Regions from separate parts of the Enterococcus camelliae genome, predicted to be linked through region 2. Evidence: a T-box and tRNA genes for the amino acid it is inferred to sense, from the RefSeq annotation. Region 2 holds a T-box; the other regions hold tRNA genes.
The links. A T-box is a leader RNA that pairs with one kind of tRNA and senses whether it is charged. The one in region 2 lies ahead of argS (arginine--tRNA ligase), so its partner is inferred to be a tRNA-Arg.
Positions count from the first base shown of each region.

Region 1: it encodes a tRNA-Arg, which carries the amino acid that the T-box ahead of argS (arginine--tRNA ligase) is inferred to sense. The anticodon was not compared.
Region 3: it encodes a tRNA-Arg, which carries the amino acid that the T-box ahead of argS (arginine--tRNA ligase) is inferred to sense. The anticodon was not compared.
Region 4: it encodes a tRNA-Arg, which carries the amino acid that the T-box ahead of argS (arginine--tRNA ligase) is inferred to sense. The anticodon was not compared.

Region 1 is NZ_JBHUMO010000052.1:24,241-28,519, reverse strand. Features, by position in the region: gene ACFSR0_RS08725 (sugar-binding transcriptional regulator) at 36-1,079, opposite strand; gene rpoN (RNA polymerase factor sigma-54) at 1,720-3,039, opposite strand; tRNA gene ACFSR0_RS08715 (tRNA-Arg) at 3,092-3,163, shown strand; gene rpoE (DNA-directed RNA polymerase subunit delta) at 3,306-3,914, opposite strand; gene ACFSR0_RS08705 (DUF1934 domain-containing protein) at 3,999-4,279, opposite strand, start outside.
Region 2 is NZ_JBHUMO010000034.1:3,797-8,075, reverse strand. Features, by position in the region: gene tsaB (tRNA (adenosine(37)-N6)-threonylcarbamoyltransferase complex dimerization subunit type 1 TsaB) at 1-37, shown strand, start outside; gene rimI (ribosomal protein S18-alanine N-acetyltransferase) at 21-554, shown strand; gene rimI (ribosomal protein S18-alanine N-acetyltransferase) at 551-1,024, shown strand; gene tsaD (tRNA (adenosine(37)-N6)-threonylcarbamoyltransferase complex transferase subunit TsaD) at 1,017-2,051, shown strand; T-box leader at 2,105-2,292, shown strand; gene argS (arginine--tRNA ligase) at 2,342-4,033, shown strand.
Region 3 is NZ_JBHUMO010000043.1:82,273-86,551, reverse strand. Features, by position in the region: gene ACFSR0_RS06915 (DEAD/DEAH box helicase) at 1-1,036, shown strand, start outside; tRNA gene ACFSR0_RS06910 (tRNA-Arg) at 1,349-1,422, opposite strand; gene ACFSR0_RS06905 (baeRF6 domain-containing protein) at 1,584-2,687, shown strand; gene ACFSR0_RS06900 (helicase C-terminal domain-containing protein) at 2,810-4,279, shown strand, end outside.
Region 4 is NZ_JBHUMO010000039.1:84,454-88,732, reverse strand. Features, by position in the region: gene ACFSR0_RS06050 (zinc-dependent alcohol dehydrogenase family protein) at 1-380, opposite strand, end outside; gene ACFSR0_RS06045 (group II intron maturase-specific domain-containing protein) at 678-887, opposite strand; partial or broken gene ACFSR0_RS06040 (transposase) at 886-1,557, opposite strand; gene ACFSR0_RS06035 (transposase) at 1,583-2,026, opposite strand; tRNA gene ACFSR0_RS06030 (tRNA-Arg) at 2,520-2,593, opposite strand; gene ACFSR0_RS06025 (alpha/beta hydrolase) at 2,664-3,497, opposite strand; gene ACFSR0_RS06020 (O-methyltransferase) at 3,559-4,251, opposite strand.

The DNA of each region.
Region 1 (4,279 bases), on a different contig from region 2:
GATTTCCTCCTTATGAAAATCATAAAAAATTTATTTTAAAGGGTTGCCCCTTTTAAAATCTCGTTTGCTGCAGCTTCATCAGTGATGAGCCACGTTTGTTTTGGTGCATTTTGCATATAGGCTCGAATTGCCTTGGCTTTTCCTCGTCCACCCGCTACCGCGAATACATATGGAATATTTTGGATATCTTTTAACTGCAATCCAATTCGAGGGATTTTATAAATAATCTCACCTTGCTCATTAAAAAAGTACCCAAATGACTCTGCAACTGCGTGTTTTTGTTTTAGCATAAGAATATCTGCTTCTGGCATCTTCCTTCTTGCTGCCATATGAAGCGCTCTTCCTATCCCATGAATGACACAATTGGCTCGTTCAATCAAATTCAATACCTCTTTGATTGAAGGTTCTTGTAATAGTGAGTCATACGTGGTAGAACTCAACTGTTCAGGAACAAAAAGTGAACGGTAATCGCCGTGAGACTTTATTGCCATGACTGCACTGACTGAGTTTGCCTGTACATTCACTGACTCTCCAATCCCTCCACGAGCAGGAACAAAAAGATTATGTCTTCGTTCCGTTTCAAGACTGGTCAATTCCTCCGCTGCCATCGCCATCGTTGTACCACCCATTACTGCAATGATATTTTCTTTTTCGGGAAGTTGAGCATCCAGTGCTTCATTTAAAAATCTCCCAAATGAACTAATGACTTTTCTTTGCTGATCAGAATCACCATCGGCAATCAGGCATTTTTCAATACCAAAGTAATTTGCCAGTTGCTTTTCAAGTTGTCTCATCCCAAACAGACGATCAACTAATGTTCCAAGTTGATTGTATAACTGTTCGCCTTTTTTGGTAAGCAACATCCCACTTTTTGAAGATGAAATCAGATTTAAGTTTTTCAAAAAATCTGTTTCTGTTCTCAAAACACGTTCTGTCAAGCCTAAATTTTCGGATAAATTTCTGCGTCCCACCGGCTGCATCCAGTAAATATGTTGAAGAATTCGATAACGTTCCTGCAATACCGTTAAAATATCTGGAACCACTTCTTCTAACACTTTAAAATCATCTTGCTTTTGCATAAAAACCTCCGGTGGACTAAAAACGTCCAACATAGACTCAATACGACCCGTTGAGGATAAAAAAATTTTTGAAGAGCATTACTATCTCTTACGAAATAATCATAGCACGTTTTCATTCTTGTTGCAACTGTTAGCTATTTAGTCTCGTTCAAAAATTATAATGTCATAAGCGTATCGAGACAAAAAATATCACAAGATGATAGTCTAAACTCATGAAAAGAATGAAACTTACGATGAAGGGTACTGATAACTAACTTGTAAACTTGTTCTCTCCCATAGAATATAGTCGTGATGAGCGGATAAATGCCCATTATCTTACTTGTTTCCTATCAACTACTATTTTTAGAATACCGGAAGAGCTCTTACAAGCGGACTTTACGAAAGATTTTCTACCAACGTATACTCGCACAGATTAACAGATACGTTTCTCTTCTTGATTGTTAAAAGTAATTATTGGACTTTGCCTTCTTCGGTTGCCTTCTATGTAATTTCGGTTCATCAGACCAGACGTTTTCTTCAGATTCCATGTCACCATGGACAACCTTGCATTTGGCTGAATGCTTTCCAGTACTTGGATGCCCGTGGGACTTGAACCCGTTAGAATTTTCCCATTCTAGACAAACAAAAGAAAGAGAGTTGATTAATCAAATCTCTTTCTTTTAGATGATCCCAAAATCCCAAGTTCTTCGCGATATTTTGCAACTGTCCTTCTTGATAGTTTCACGCCAATCTTCTCCATCATATCGACAATTTTTTGGTCGGAAAGTGGTTTCCTTTTGTCCTCATTCCGAATAAACTGCGCTAGATGTTCTTTCGCTTGATTCGCAGAAATGCTCTCTCCAGAATCACTGACGAGTTTTGTTGCAAAAAAATGTTTTAATTCAAAAATACCAAAACTTGTTTCTAAGTACTTGCCATTCACTGAGCGACTAACTGTGGATTCATGAATTGCTAATTCTTCAGCAATATTTTTCAGTATCAGTGGTTTGATTGGATGGCTTTCTTCCAAAAAAAATGCTTTTTGGTGTCGGACAATCGCTTCACCTACCCGCAAAATGGTACTGCCTCTTTGATCAATTGTTTTTTTCAACCACTCATAGTTTTGTTTCTTTTCTTTTAAAAACTTTTGTACCTCTTGATCATTCGTTTGTTTAAAGCGATCGAAGTACTCTTCATTTAACTTTAATGGTGGTTGAATTGATTTTGTCGCCGTTACGATAATCTCTCCATTTTCAACTTCCACTTTTAAATCTGGAATGATGTATAGACCTTCTTCTTGGTAAAAGTGGCTTCCTGGCGCGGGTGATAGTGTCTGAATATAATCAAAAACATTTTGAATGTCTTCTAAAGAAACAGACAGCGCTTTACTGATTTCGAGCCACTTTCTTTCGACCAATTGTTCAAAATAACTTTCAAGAATAATATACGCAATGTGTGGTGCGTGATTGTCTCGTTCAGTTTGTAACATCAAACATTCTTGGAGACTTCTTGCACCAATTCCCGGTGGATCCAATTGTTGGATTAATGTTAAAGCATCTAGTAACTCAATATAAGGCCTATTTCGTTCATCGGCAATTTTCTGCAATGGCGTCCTTAAAAAACCATTATTGTCGATGTAACTGATCAATGTAATAACTAATTTTCGCAATGGTGTATCCCGATAATTCAAATGAACTTGCGCCAATAAATATTCAAAAAGTGATTGTTGTGTATCGGCGATTTGGCCAAAATTAATTTCTGTTGCAGAGGCTGTATTTCCGAGCGTATTTTTACGAGCCAATCCCGTGTAATATTGATTGTTTAATTCAATTAGCGGATTTTCCAATGCTTGCTGATTGATGAATTCAAATAATTCTTCACCATTGTATTGAAGTACTTGTAAAGATTGTTGCAATTGCTGGGTTAAAGCCAATTGCTGAACTTGTCTTTGCTTTTGGGAAAGCTGTTGTTCAAATTTCATGCTTCTACCCCCTTGTTTTTTTTTTTATATTCGTTATACTAATTAAGTGCTTGCACCCTTAGTGTAGTGGATATCACACAAGATTCCGGTTCTTGAGACAGGGGTTCGATTCCCTTAGGGTGCGTATAGCTTCACCTGTTATAGAATACAATAGAATGTTCTAGAACTCAATTATGAATCAAGTGGAATATTGATTTTTCTAGCAAATAAGCCCCCAACTTCACTTAGTGAACTGGGGGCTTATTTGCTAGAACTTTTTTAATGATTTACTCTTCATCATCCTCATCAAAGAGTTCTTCATCATCTTCATCATCAATGATTGTTAAATCTTCTTCGATGTTTTCAGGAACTTCTTCTTCATCATCCTCAGAAGTGTCCGCACCTATCTCTTGCAAATCGGAATTATACGCAGAAATTTCTTCGTCGTCATCGTCATCATCCTCAAATAAATCATCATCGTCATCGTCATCAGATAAATCAGCATCTTCTGGATCATCATCGTTATAGTCAATGGCATCCTCGTCACCATTAATAAATGCATTGACTTTTTTCCGTTTTCTACGACGTGGTGTATCTTCATCATCTTCATCTAAGCCATGGTTTAACTCTTCATCAATTGAATCAATGGCATACCATGATCTCAATCCCCAACGGTTATCACCTAAAGAAATAAAACTTCCGTCAATATTCAAATCTGTGTAAAACTGAGCCAAAGAATCACGAATCTCACCATCCGATTTTCCAAGGTAGTTTTGAATCTGATTCACTAAATCAGAAAAGTCCATTACATCACCACGTTGTTCCAAAATCGCATGCGCCACTTCAATCATGGATAATTCGTTTTTATCTATGCCTTCAAATACATTAATTTCCAATTGGGACACGTCCTTTCAAAGTCTACGTCTAATCATACAAAAAGCCAGCAAAAAAAGCAATTTTTTCTTTCAAAATTTCAAAGATTATGCTGTGAACTTTAGCGATAACTGATATTCCCCAATTTTTTGATCGGTCATAAATAAATCATATGAAAGCACAATAGCTCCTGCAATCGGTTTATCAGTCAAACTGACATGCAAATCATGCGTATAAGTACTAAAAGCCAACATACCAAAAGGAGCTTTGTACTGGCTTTCATTTGTTTCTTTATATGTAAACTTTAAACGAAGACGCATCTCCCCTGCCCGTATTAATTGTAAGCTACCATCTGGAAGAATTTTAATGGTGACAGGTACTTCTTCCA
Region 2 (4,279 bases):
AAATGAGGAAAAACGAACGTATGTTGAAAAAGTTTAAGACCTTCCTTGAACATTTTTTTGGAAAACAGCCCCCCGCTTATTTAAGTGAATTAGTGGGTAAGCAAGCTACCTATAGATTTAGAGAGGCTACTACGTCGGATATTAAAGAGTTGCTTCGATTGGAAAAGGTTATTTATAGTGGGGAAACACCTTGGACGAAAAGTGCCTTTCTATTTGAATTTTATTCAAAACACCCACATCTGTACCTTGTATGCGAGTTAAATGAAAGCTTAGTTGGTTTTGCCGGAATTCGGCTTTTTGGCATTGATGGCCATATTACCAATATTGCAGTTGATCCTCATCATCAAAATCAAGGGATTGGTACGTGGTTTATGGAAGAATTGATAGCGAACGCCAAGGCTTGTGGCTGTGAAACAATCTCTCTAGAAGTTCGCGTGAGCAACATTGATGCACAGCGGTTTTACCGTCATTTAGGCTTCGAGGCAAAGCGCATAAAGGCAAATTACTATCAAGAAAATGGTGAAGATGGATTGGACATGATAAAACAATTATGAAGATAAAAACTTTAGCTGATTTTCAAGCGTATCATTCATTGGCCAATCAGTTGGAAGAATTGGTTAATGCTTCCTTTCAAGAAGGACTATCATGGAATCGAAAGGCTTTTTTTGCTGATTTTCAATCTGAATATGCCAGATATTATCTTATTGAACATGAGGATCAGATTATTGGAATGGTAAATGGCCATCAATTATTTGAAGAATTTGAGCTGTTTTTAGTTGCTGTCCATCCTGATTTTCGTGGTACAGGACTTGCGACGTTGTTATTGCAAACTCTAGAGGAGGCACTCCAAAGCGAGGCTGTTAATCAAATTTTGTTGGAAGTCAGGCCTTCGAATCAACAGGCACTTAATTTATATACCAAATTTTGTTTTGAACAGTATCATACTCGAAAGGACTATTATACGCAACCCATCGAGGATGCTTGGTTGTTACGAAAGAAAGTGAGTCAAAAAAGGAATGAGTGAATTAATTTTAGCAGTTGAGAGTAGCTGTGATGAAACCAGTGTGGCCGTTGTCAAAAACGGTTCGATTATACTAAGCAATATTATTGCTTCGCAAATAAAGAGTCACGAGCGTTTTGGAGGTGTTGTCCCAGAAGTTGCTAGTCGCCATCATGTAGAACAAATTGGCTATTGTATTCAAGATGCATTGGCTGAGGCAAAGGTAAAACCGGAGGAATTGAGCGCTGTTGCAGTGACTAAAGGCCCTGGGTTAGTAGGCGCATTACTGATAGGAATTACTGCAGCTAAGTCGTTCGCTTGGGCGCATGGCTTGCCACTTATTGGGGTCAATCATATGGCGGGTCATATTTGTGCGGCGCGCTTTGTTCAGACTATCCACTATCCAGCCCTCGCATTGCTTGTTAGTGGCGGACATACCGAATTGGTTTATTTACCGTCGGAAGGAACCTATGAAATTATTGGGGAAACACGTGATGATGCTGCTGGAGAGGCTTATGATAAAGTCGGTCGAGTACTAGGCTTGTCTTATCCAAGTGGCAAAAAAATAGATGAAATGGCACACAAAGGAAATGATACCTATCATTTTCCGCGGGCAATGCTCCATGAAAATACCTATGATTTTAGTTTTAGTGGGTTAAAAAGTTCGTTTATTAACTTAGTTCATAATGCTCAACAAAGAGATGAACAGTTAAATGAAAATGATTTAGCAGCTAGTTTTCAAGCAAGTGTCATCGATGTCTTAGTTGAAAAAACGATTCGAGCTTGCCAGGAATATCAGGTGCAACAATTAATCGTGGCAGGCGGGGTTGCGGCCAATCAGGGATTGCGAGAGCGACTTCAGACAGCAACCAAGACTATGCTACCCTCTGTTGAGCTGATTTTTCCTCCTTTAAAACTATGTGGGGACAATGCAGCGATGATTGGAGCAGCAGCTTCTATTGAGAAAAAACAAGCCCATTTTTCGGATTTGACCTTAAATGCTGAGCCAAGTCTCGCGTTTCCTTTGCATAAGAAAGCAGAAGGACTTTAACAATCGGGGTAGCAAAATCAATTGCTCTTTGGTATAATTTATTCAGTTTCATAGATGATTCAATGATTAAGAGAAGTACATTCTTATGTGAACGAGCGAATTCAGGATGGTGAAAGCTGGATAATAGAGAATGGAAACGCGCTTAGGAGAATTGACGAAGTTCAACGTTAGCTGTCGTTAAAGCAAAGTAGGTCTGTTAACCAGACAAGTAGAGTGGTACCGCGGGAATCTCGTCTCTAGCAATTGATTTAATTGCTAGGGCTTTTTTTGTAAATTAGAGGAGGAAACAAATGAACAACAAAATCATCGTTGCTGAAGTCTTATCTGAGCAACTAAAAAATGTTCTCAGTTACGATCAAATCTTATCATTATTAGAAAACCCCAAATCAGTCGATCACGGAGACATCGCTTTTCCGACATTTCTGTTGGCGAAAGCTTTTCGAAAAGCACCGCAAGGAATTGCAGCGGACTTGACAACTCAATTATCAAGTCCCTCATTTGAAAAAGTAGAGGCAGTTGGTCCCTATGTCAATTTCTTTATGTCTAAAAAGATGATTAGTCAAACCGTCTTACATGAAGCATTGTCATTAGGAAATCATTACGGAGATGCTTCGATTGGCAATCATGAAGCAATCCCAATTGATATGTCTTCACCCAATATTGCCAAACCAATATCTATGGGTCATTTACGCTCAACCGTAATTGGTAATTCCTTGGGCTTTATCCTTGAAAAAGTCGGTTATCAACCAATTCGTATTAATCATTTGGGTGACTGGGGTACTCAGTTTGGAAAACTAATTGTCGCGTATAAAAAATGGGGATCAGAAGAAGCGGTCAAAGCTCAACCAATTAATGAGTTATTGCGATTGTACGTTGAATTTCATGAACGTGCTGAAGAAGACAAATCATTGGAAGATGAAGCGAGAGCTTGGTTTAAAAAACTGGAAGAGGATGACGCGGAAGCTGTTCACTTGTGGAAATGGTTCCGAGAAGAATCACTCAAAGAATTTAACAAGATTTACGATATGTTGGAGGTTTCCTTTGATTCTTATAACGGAGAAGCTTTCTATAATGATAAAATGGATGAAATCGTCAACTTATTAGAAGAAAAGCATTTGTTACAAGAGGATCAAGGAGCAGATATCGTTGATTTAAGTCAATTTGATTTGAATCCTGCGTTAATCAGAAAATCGGATGGTGCAACACTATACATTACGAGAGATATGGCAGCAGCTTTGTATCGAAAACGTACCTATCATTTTGCAAAATCTCTCTATGTTGTTGGGAATGAGCAAACCTATCATTTTAAACAGTTAAAAGCGGTCTTAAAAGAAATGGGCTTTGAGTGGGCTGATGATATGTACCATATTCCTTTTGGTTTAATTACCAAAGACGGTAAAAAACTATCCACACGCAAAGGGAAAATTGTTTTATTAGAAGAGGTATTGAATGAAGCGGTGGCCTCGGCAGAAAAACAAATTGCTGAAAAAAATCCTTCGTTGATAAATAAAGAAGAGGTGGCCAAACAGGTTGGGATTGGTGCTGTAATCTTCCACGACCTAAAAAACGATCGCTTGAATAATTTTGACTTTACTTTGGAAGAGGTTGTTCGATTTGAGGGCGAAACAGGTCCTTATGTTCAATATACACATGCACGAGCAATGAGTATTTTAAGTAAAACGACATTTACATTTGATGAAGCAAGTACGTATTCATTAACAGATGATGCAAGTTGGGAAGTCATCAAATTCATCCAAGCCTATCCAGAGGTCATCTTATCCGCAGCTGAAAAGTATGAACCATCTGTGATTGCAAAACATGCAATTAAGCTCTCACAAGCTTTTAACAAATACTACGCAAATACAAAAATCTTGGCTGAAGATGAAGAAAAAGATTCACGTTTAGCGCTCGTACAGGCTGTAACAATACTTTTAAAAGAAGATTTGCGTTTACTAGGACTGCATGCGCCAGAAAAAATGTAAAAAAAATCTTGGTTTACTCATAGCAGCTTTAGTTGCAAAAAAAAAGAAGCATAGGCGAGATGATTTTTCATTTTGCCTGTGCTTCTTGTTTGTTGTCTTTAGACCCGGTTGAGCTCGCAACGCGTGCGAAACAAAAAACCACCTGCTATGCGGGTGGAAGATAAAAAGTTATACAAAAAAAATCTCTTCTTAAGCGTTAAAATATAGTTGTTCAGGCCATATTGTTAACGAAAGGAAGAGATAGTG
Region 3 (4,279 bases), on a different contig from region 2:
ATCCGCTATAGGTGGAGCCAATATTCAACGTCAAATCGAAAAATTAAAACATCACCCAGAGCTTATTGTGGGGACTCCTGGCAGAATCGTAGAACTCATTCGAGCGAAGAAAATCAATGCATTTACGGTTCAAACGGTTATTTTTGATGAAGCCGATCAATTGATTAATCATGATCAACAAGGACTTGTTCAGGAATTGATTCAAGCAGTTGGGAAAAAATCAACCTTTGCATTCTTTTCAGCAACAGCTGCTGCCGCATTAGGACCAATTGAAAAGATTGTTCCAGATTTAAAGGTGATTGACATGACCGAAATCGATGATAGTCAAGGAGCGGTCGCTCACCAATACATTCTAGCGCCTACGAGAAAAAAAGTTGATTTGTTGCGTCGTTTGGCACATACGCCGGATTTTCAGGCATTAGTTTTTTTCAATCAGTTAAATGAACTTGGGATGGCCGAAGAAAAGTTGCTATTTAACCATATTCAGGCAGCGTCTTTAGCCTCTGACCAAAATAAACAATTACGAAAATTTGGATTGACGGCTTTTAAAGAAAGAAAAATCCAATTGTTACTAGCAACCGATATAGCAGCTAGAGGATTAGATATTGATCGTCTCCCATTTGTGGTTAATGCAGAAGTACCGCTTTCAAAAGAAAGTTATTTGCACCGCGCTGGCAGAGTTGGACGGATGGGGACTCCAGGCAGTGTCCTGACAATTGTCCCAGAGCAATCGCTAAAAGATTTGCAAAAATTAGCAAAACAATTAGCGATTGACCTCCAAGAAGTGTATGTTGTCGGAGGACAAATCCAGACAGAAAAACCAATCAAACAAGGGGTGGCAAACGGTCAACCAAAGAAGACCAAAGAAGCCAAACCCAACGTTCGCGCCAAAAAGAGCACAGAAATAAATCCAGCAGCAACGTCTGCTACCGTAAAACCAGTAGCAGGTGATTTGAATCAAAAAAAACGCAACAAGACACGGACCAAAGATAAAAAAAATAAAGGGAAACGGAAGCGTAACGATAATCGTTTGTAAGACCATGATATGAAAGCAAAAATCCAAGCATTTGAAGTAGCACGATGACGAAAATTCTTACCGTCATGTTTTGTTGGTACTTTAAATGAGTGGATTTTTTTATTTTGGTGTGCCATGGACAGCAACTTATGGCACATCGACAAAAAACTCCTTGAGTGGCTGCAAAGGGGTAGCTTAATTGATGAATCGCTCATGAATGAAGTGATGAGCGATTCCATGCAAAGGAGCATCGAATGGGAAAGAGGGCATTTTTTAAGCAAAATAAAAAAATCGAAAACCCCAAGATTCAGGCTTTCGATACATTCATCTTAACGTCCCCGACTGGAATTGAACCAGCGACCTATTGCTTAGGAGGCAATTGCTCTATCCTACTGAGCTACGAGGACAAAAAGGCTCTGTTTGTTATTTTACCCCGTAACATATGGAACTTCAAGCCTAAATTGCGTTCATCGGTGTGGAAGATTTTCCGTGTAATCGTTTTATTTGAGAGCCGTTGTCTGAAATGATACACTTAACTAAGCAACAAAAAGCTAGAGGAGGAATGGAAATGACACAAATTGGAAGAGAATTACTTGTTCAGTTGACCTCAGAAACCGAGTCCGGCCCGTTTGTTACCGTTATGCTAAATACGCATGTGAGTCACCAAGAGGTAGAGAAGGATCAAATCAAATTGAAGAACTTTGCGAAAGAGGCAAGAAAACGATTTGAAAAAAAGTACCCTGAAGCTTCCTGGGAACCGTATCAGTATCAAATGGAACAGTTGTTAGCAAGCCAGCCCTTTTGGCAGACAGCAACTACTAGTGTAGCACTTATTTTCACGCAGGAAAAAACGTTCATCCATCGCTTGAGCATTCGGGTAGACGATCAATACTACGTAGGAGATGAGCCCTATTTGTTAGCAATTATTAAAAATAGTCAGTTTAATTACGACTATTTTCTTTTAGCTTTGAACCGAGACAGCTTTTCATTATATGAAAGCAAAAATCATACGTTGGTACCTATTGCTTTACCCGCAACCGCACCGATTACCTTAAAACAAGCACTGGGCGATGAAATTGATAAAAAAGCCAGCCTATCTCATTCTAGTAGTGAAGGTAATACCTTCCATAGTACGGTTGATAAGAATGAGGAGGAAGAAATTGATCATAAAAATTACTATCAAGCGGTAGATGCATTTTTCCGTGAAGAATGGCAAAATGAACGACGCCTACCATTGTTTGCAATGGGCTTAGCTGAAAACCTAACCTTATTTGAAAAGTTAGCCAAGAATTCCTATCTTAGAAGAGATATTCAAATAAAACGGTCACCCAATCAATTGACAAGAGAAGAATTGCAGTCCGTCAGCCAATCAATGGATGCTCAGTTGAGTGAGCAAGAGAAAAAAAGCTATCAAAAATTGGCCAACCGTAAATGGATGGAACAACTAGCTGATATCAAACAATCTGCTCCGTTGGGACGGATTTCCGATTTATTTATTTCCACTGAAAATCTGATTGATGGCTTTGGTGAAAATCCGGAAGCAGAGTATGACTGGCGCCAAGTGCTGAATCACTTAGCAAACGAAGTGATCCGTATGAATGGCAATGTCTATTTGTTAGAAACGACAGATATTCCGATGAACAAAAAAATACTTGCGATTTTGCGTTATTGATTGCTATCTTTGCTTTGCAGCTACCCTAATTATTAGGGTAGTTGTTTTTTTAGTGGTTTTGCAAGAGTTGGTTCGGAGGGTTATTCTGTAGTATAATGCAACAGTGTATAAAGGAGAATGTTATGACGACAACGTATGCTATTGTAGATATTGAAACAACGGGCACGAATCCGAAAGAAGATCGCATCTTCCAATTTGGCTGTGTGTTTGTGGAAGAGGGGAAAATTGTAGGACGGTTTGCTACCAACATCCATCCGAACCGCTCAATTTCACCACAGATTCAACATTTGACACACACAACCAATCAAGATGTAAAAAATGCGCCCTATTTTGAAGATGTCGCGCCGACTATCTATGAGTTACTTTCAGGTACAGTCTTCGTGGCCCATAATATTCACTTTGATTATCGCTTTTTAAATGCAGAGCTAGAACGATGTGGCTCACCAGCCCTGCAGCTGAAAGGCATTGATACGGTGGAATTGGCTCAAATTCTTTTTCCAACGGAAGTCAGTTTTCGTCTAAGTGACCTTTCAGTAAGTCTAGGCTTAGAACATGATCGACCACATCAAGCAGACAGTGATGCTGAAGTAACCGCCAGTCTTTTTATCGCTCTGGAGCAAAAACTCGCTGCCCTGCCTTTGTGTACGTTGAAAAAACTCAGCTACTTAGGTCAGACACTCTCCATGCAAACGGGAGAGCTTATTCAACATTTTTATTTAAAAGCACAGAAAAAGAGCGAGCAGGTATCACCAACGTTCATAGAAATCGAAGAAGTGGCCCTTCAAAGAAAACAGGTCGTTCTTTTTGACTACTCCTTACAGGAAACCCCGTATCCTAAAAGCAAACAAGCAAAGGGGAAATGGTTGAACGGTCAACTAGAATACCGTCAATCACAGCAATCTCTCATGAATCTTGTTTATAAACACTATACGGAGGAAGAACCGCCTAAAGATCTGATTATTGAATCCGAAACGGGTAGTGGCAAAACCATTGGGTATTTATTTCCTGCCAGTTTTTTGGCTACGCCGACGAAGCCGTTAATCATCAGTACGGCTTCCATTTTGTTACAGCATCAATTGGACCAACAAGATATTCCCAAGCTAAATGCACTTGTGCCACAGCCTTTAAAAGCAGTTATTTTAAAAGGGAGAAATCATTATTTAGATTTAGAAAAATTTAACCAGACCTTAAAAGAACCAACGACGGTCAAACAAGTTCATCTGTTTCAAATGATGATTTTGGTATGGTTAACAGAAACGAAAACAGGCGATTTAGATGAATTAAATCTTCTGAGTATGAATCATCCTTATTTTGAAAAAATCACCCATCGAGGGATTGAAAGTTTGCGAGAAGACAGTCCGTTTTATGAAGTTGATTTTTTACGCTTTCTATACGCACAGGCAGCCCAAAGCAATGTGTTGATTGTCAATCACGCATTTCTGGCTTATGAAAGCCAAAGAGAAGCCCCACTTTTACCAGAGACCCCCTATCTACTAGTGGATGAGGCCCATCATTTACCGGAAGCCTTGGAAAAAGTAGCGACAAAACAGGTCAATACGGCGCAATTCTTACATAAAATTCAAGAAATAGTC
Region 4 (4,279 bases), on a different contig from region 2:
AATGGGTTTATGTATATTTGACAAGCTTGATTATCGGATAATTCTGAAGGAAGTACGATTATTTGTTCTCGTTGGGTAATCAAGAATTTTTGCCATGTTTCTCCCCCGAGAGGTAATACCCGTTTTCCAACTAGCCAGTCCAAGCTCTTAGAACTTGTTTCCAAAACGACTCCAAATCCTTCATATCCTACAATAGCTGGCAATGGCGTGCGATGTGCATATGCGCCTGTTATTGGAATTAAATCAGAGGGATTAACTGAAACACGATTCATAGCTATTTTTATTTCATTCATTTTTAAAAGACGAAGTTCTGATTGCACTAACTGAACCACGTCACTTGGTTTTCCAAATTTCTTATATTGTAATGATACATTTTCCATTTACTTCTCCTAAAACCAATGATTAATCGCGTAGGAGAATAATCATTAATTGATTATTCGTCCTCTCACACCACCGTACGTACGATTCCGTATACGGCGGTTCAATTTTACATCACGTGTACTTTTTGATACTGTTTAACTTAAAAAGAGTAAACCAAAACGTTCTAAGCGTTCATTGGTTATCGTGGTTGTTAAGATCCACGAGTGAGCTATTCTTGCAATTTCTTAGCTAGAATAGCTATTTTTATACGCTTCATAGCGGTTCATCCCTAGCTTCATTAAGTTCTTCCTTCTCATTTATGGCGTTTTCCATTGTTTCCAAATACACATTCTTAGTATTCTTCTGACTCTCGCATCCATGGATAAAAGAAAATTCTTCACCTTACTTATCTTATAGTAATTCCCCCAATCTCTTACGAGTTGATTAATTTTCTCTATCCTCACTTTTGTAGTGATTTCCCAGTTCCTTTTCGTTAGTTTCTTCAGTTTAAATTTAATTTCAGCCATCAATCAGTACTGTCCTTTCTTGGTTTGATAGGCAAAGTAGATTGATGGATTTCTCTTTTTTTAACAGTTCAGCCGCTCCTTCAAGTAACGCTTTTTCGAGCTGTAATTGGTGCACTTGCTTCTGAAGCTCCTCTACTTCTTTTACAAGCAGATCTTTTTGGTGTAATTGTTTTTCTTGTGGCATGCGCAGTGGGAAGTCATTTCCAAGATACGTGTCTTTCCATTGATATAGAGTAGTTCTGCTTATATCTTCCGTTTCAGCTAAATGTTTTCTATTGATTTGTGGTTCATAAAATTTTTTCAACACATCATTTTTTTGATTTTTTTCTAACTTTACTGCACTTTTTCGAATTTTTCTAGCCCCAGATGCTAATTCTTCACACCATTGCCGTAACGATTCCCTGTTTGGATAACCAAGCATACGAACAGTACGAGAATAACATTGCCCATATTCAAAATAATGATTTACAGCTATTCGTTTTTGTTCTTCAGAATACTTTGACTTTTTCTGCTACTCAGAATGGAGTCTTCTAGATATCAGATACTCTTTGTATCAACTACGTAATGCACTGATTGATGGATAACCTAATTTTTGAATGGTGGCAACATAGGAACAGTCATGCTTTAAAAATAACTGAATTGCTTTTTCGCGTTTCTTGTGAGAAAACATAAGGGAGTACCTCCTGAACTAATTTTTAGTCCAGAATTATGTCCGCATCCCCTTTTATGTATAAAAGCCTTGCAAAATACAACTGGGCCACCTGCATAAACTGAGGGATAGTTTCTTTTGTGATTGCTTGGAAAAAGCGACTAATCGTTGGTTGTGATGCCAGAGTGTTTTTGTTGGAAAAGATAGTTTTGAAGATCGGGTCTAGTCGTAATCGATTCGCTGCGACATCTTTTGAGTAGCCAGCGATATGCTGTAAAAGTAGCTGCTCTATTATATCGTTATACGTATGATCTGGGTTTTTTCGGTTGTCAGTTAGTTTTACTTGCTCTTCAAGTATGCTTGAAAACCCAATCCGGTTCATAAACTCTTTTATCAGAATAAGACCACTATCTGAAGAAATTTTCCCACCATCGTTGGCAAGTGTATTATTTTTATTGAAAGTTAGTTGTTTGTGTTGTAAAATCGACATATGGGCACTCCTTGCTTGTATTGTGACGTTTTGGTCGACTTAACAATACCATAAGGAGTGCCCTTTTTACACCCAAAGGATGAAAAAATAATTTGCAAAAACTGTTCAAGCAGAAGGGTTTACAAGGGTTACTGTTAAATACTGTGAATTATTCAAGGATTACTCTACTTTTAAAATTCTCAACGTAACCCAATCAGTGCAGCTGGATAGAGCATCCGCCTTCTAAAGAAAGGTCGAACCAAACAAATGTCATTATGCCTTTCTAAAAAGATTCAAATAAGCATGCACAACAGTTAAAAGTTGCACCACTAAATGCTGTAAATACCACCTCTTGCAAAATAATAAACTAATGCTATTATGAGACAAAACGTGTGGGATACTTTTACCAGTTCGAAGTACAGTTCGTCTACCACATAACAAAAAATACAAAAAAAATCCTAATGAAATGCTTATCTAAAAGCTTTTTCATTAGGAAAAAATAAGCGACCTTTTACGTCACAGGAGGGATTCGAACCCCCGACCGTCCGCTTAGAAGGCGGATGCTCTATCCGGCTGAGCTACTATGACAATTCAGCAACAAACAATATTATAGGGAATTCGTTCTTGAAAGTCAATGAATTTTTGTTATTTATTATTCCTACCAAAAGAAAGATTCAATTGTTTTTTGAACTTTCTCATTTTGAACCAATGCACTATGTTGGCTATCCTCTGTTATGATAAGTTCCTGGTAGCTGGCTAGATTGTTATAGAGCAATTTACCAGCTAGAACACTTGTTATTGGGACTACCCCATCGGAATAGGTGCCCGCAACCTTTCCTACGACATTGATCATTTGGATCCCCTCAGGAATTTGATTATTTTTTTTCAAATAGCTAGCGAATTGCTCACTCACTACTTTCGGTTGATCAAACGTATCCTCTTTTTCATTATAGTCAAAGGATACATCATTAAACGGTGTCCCTAATGTCATCAATTTCCCAAGGGTTGGATCATTTGTCGTTGTCTGATTTTCTAAATACTCCGTTATCACAAGACCACCATTTGAATGACCAAGGTAATTATATGTTTTTATTTGATAACGCGTCTGAATGTATTGTAATGCTTGTTGGAACCAGCCACTTTGTTTGGCTAACGTCTGATCACTACTGTCTTCAAAACCAATCACAAAAATCGGGTGGTTCGTTTTTGCGCTCATTGTCCCCTCTACTTTTAATGTTCCATCTGTTTTTACTTCTATTTTTACCACATCGATATCTGTAATCTTTTTTTTCAAGGAATCGATGAGGGAATCAAATCGATTGACCGTGGCATCGGTTCCTGGAACCATAATTAATGGCGTAGCAGCCAAGCTCGTCGCATATTGACTCGTTGAATCACTTGATTGATGGTTTATCGTTTTTGAGAAAAAAGTTAGAAGCCCTCCCAACATACTGAGTAGGACCAATCCTTTTATAACTGTTATCCCTTTCATTGCTTTCCCCTCTTTTCAAAAGGAGGATAACATGTCAACCTTAAAGAAAGATTAATTGAAATTAGTCTTCTATGTTAATTTGAACGTCATCAGCTTCTTTGGTAATTAATGCAATCCCATCACCCAATGGAACAAGTGAAGTCGTTAAATCTGGATGGTGGTTGATGACTTCTAAAAATTGGTTTAGTTTCCGATGGATTGCTCGGCGTCCTCTGGGAATCTCCTCGATTGGATCCAAAACTGTTCCCCCTTGAAAAATATCATCAACCATTAGGACACCTCCTTTTTTTAATAATCGTATGCAATCTGGTAAAAAGGTAATATATTTTGATTTGGCACTATCCATAAAGATAAAATCGTATGGTCCAGTCAATTCAGCCAAAATATCAGCAGCTTGTCCTTCAAGTAAAGTCACTTTCTCTTCTAAATGAAGACGTTTATAGGTTTGTTTGGCTTTCTCAATCATCACATCGTATCGGTCAATCGTAGTCACATGTCCGTCAGTAATGGTTTGCGCCATCAAACTAGAAGAAAAACCGATTGCTGCACCAATTTCTAAAATTTGCTTAGGTTTCATCTGACCCAATAAAAATTTTAAAAATACCACTGTTTCATGGGGAATAATGGGAACACCTTGTTCATTCGCTTCGCGTTCCACTTGTCCTAGCTCACCATCTAAAGGTTTTTGTTGGGTTCGTAGGTAGTGAACGAGCTCCGGTTTCACAACCGGTCGATGCATCATTTCGTTTCTCATTTTTCGCTTGTCTCTCCTTTAAATAGAA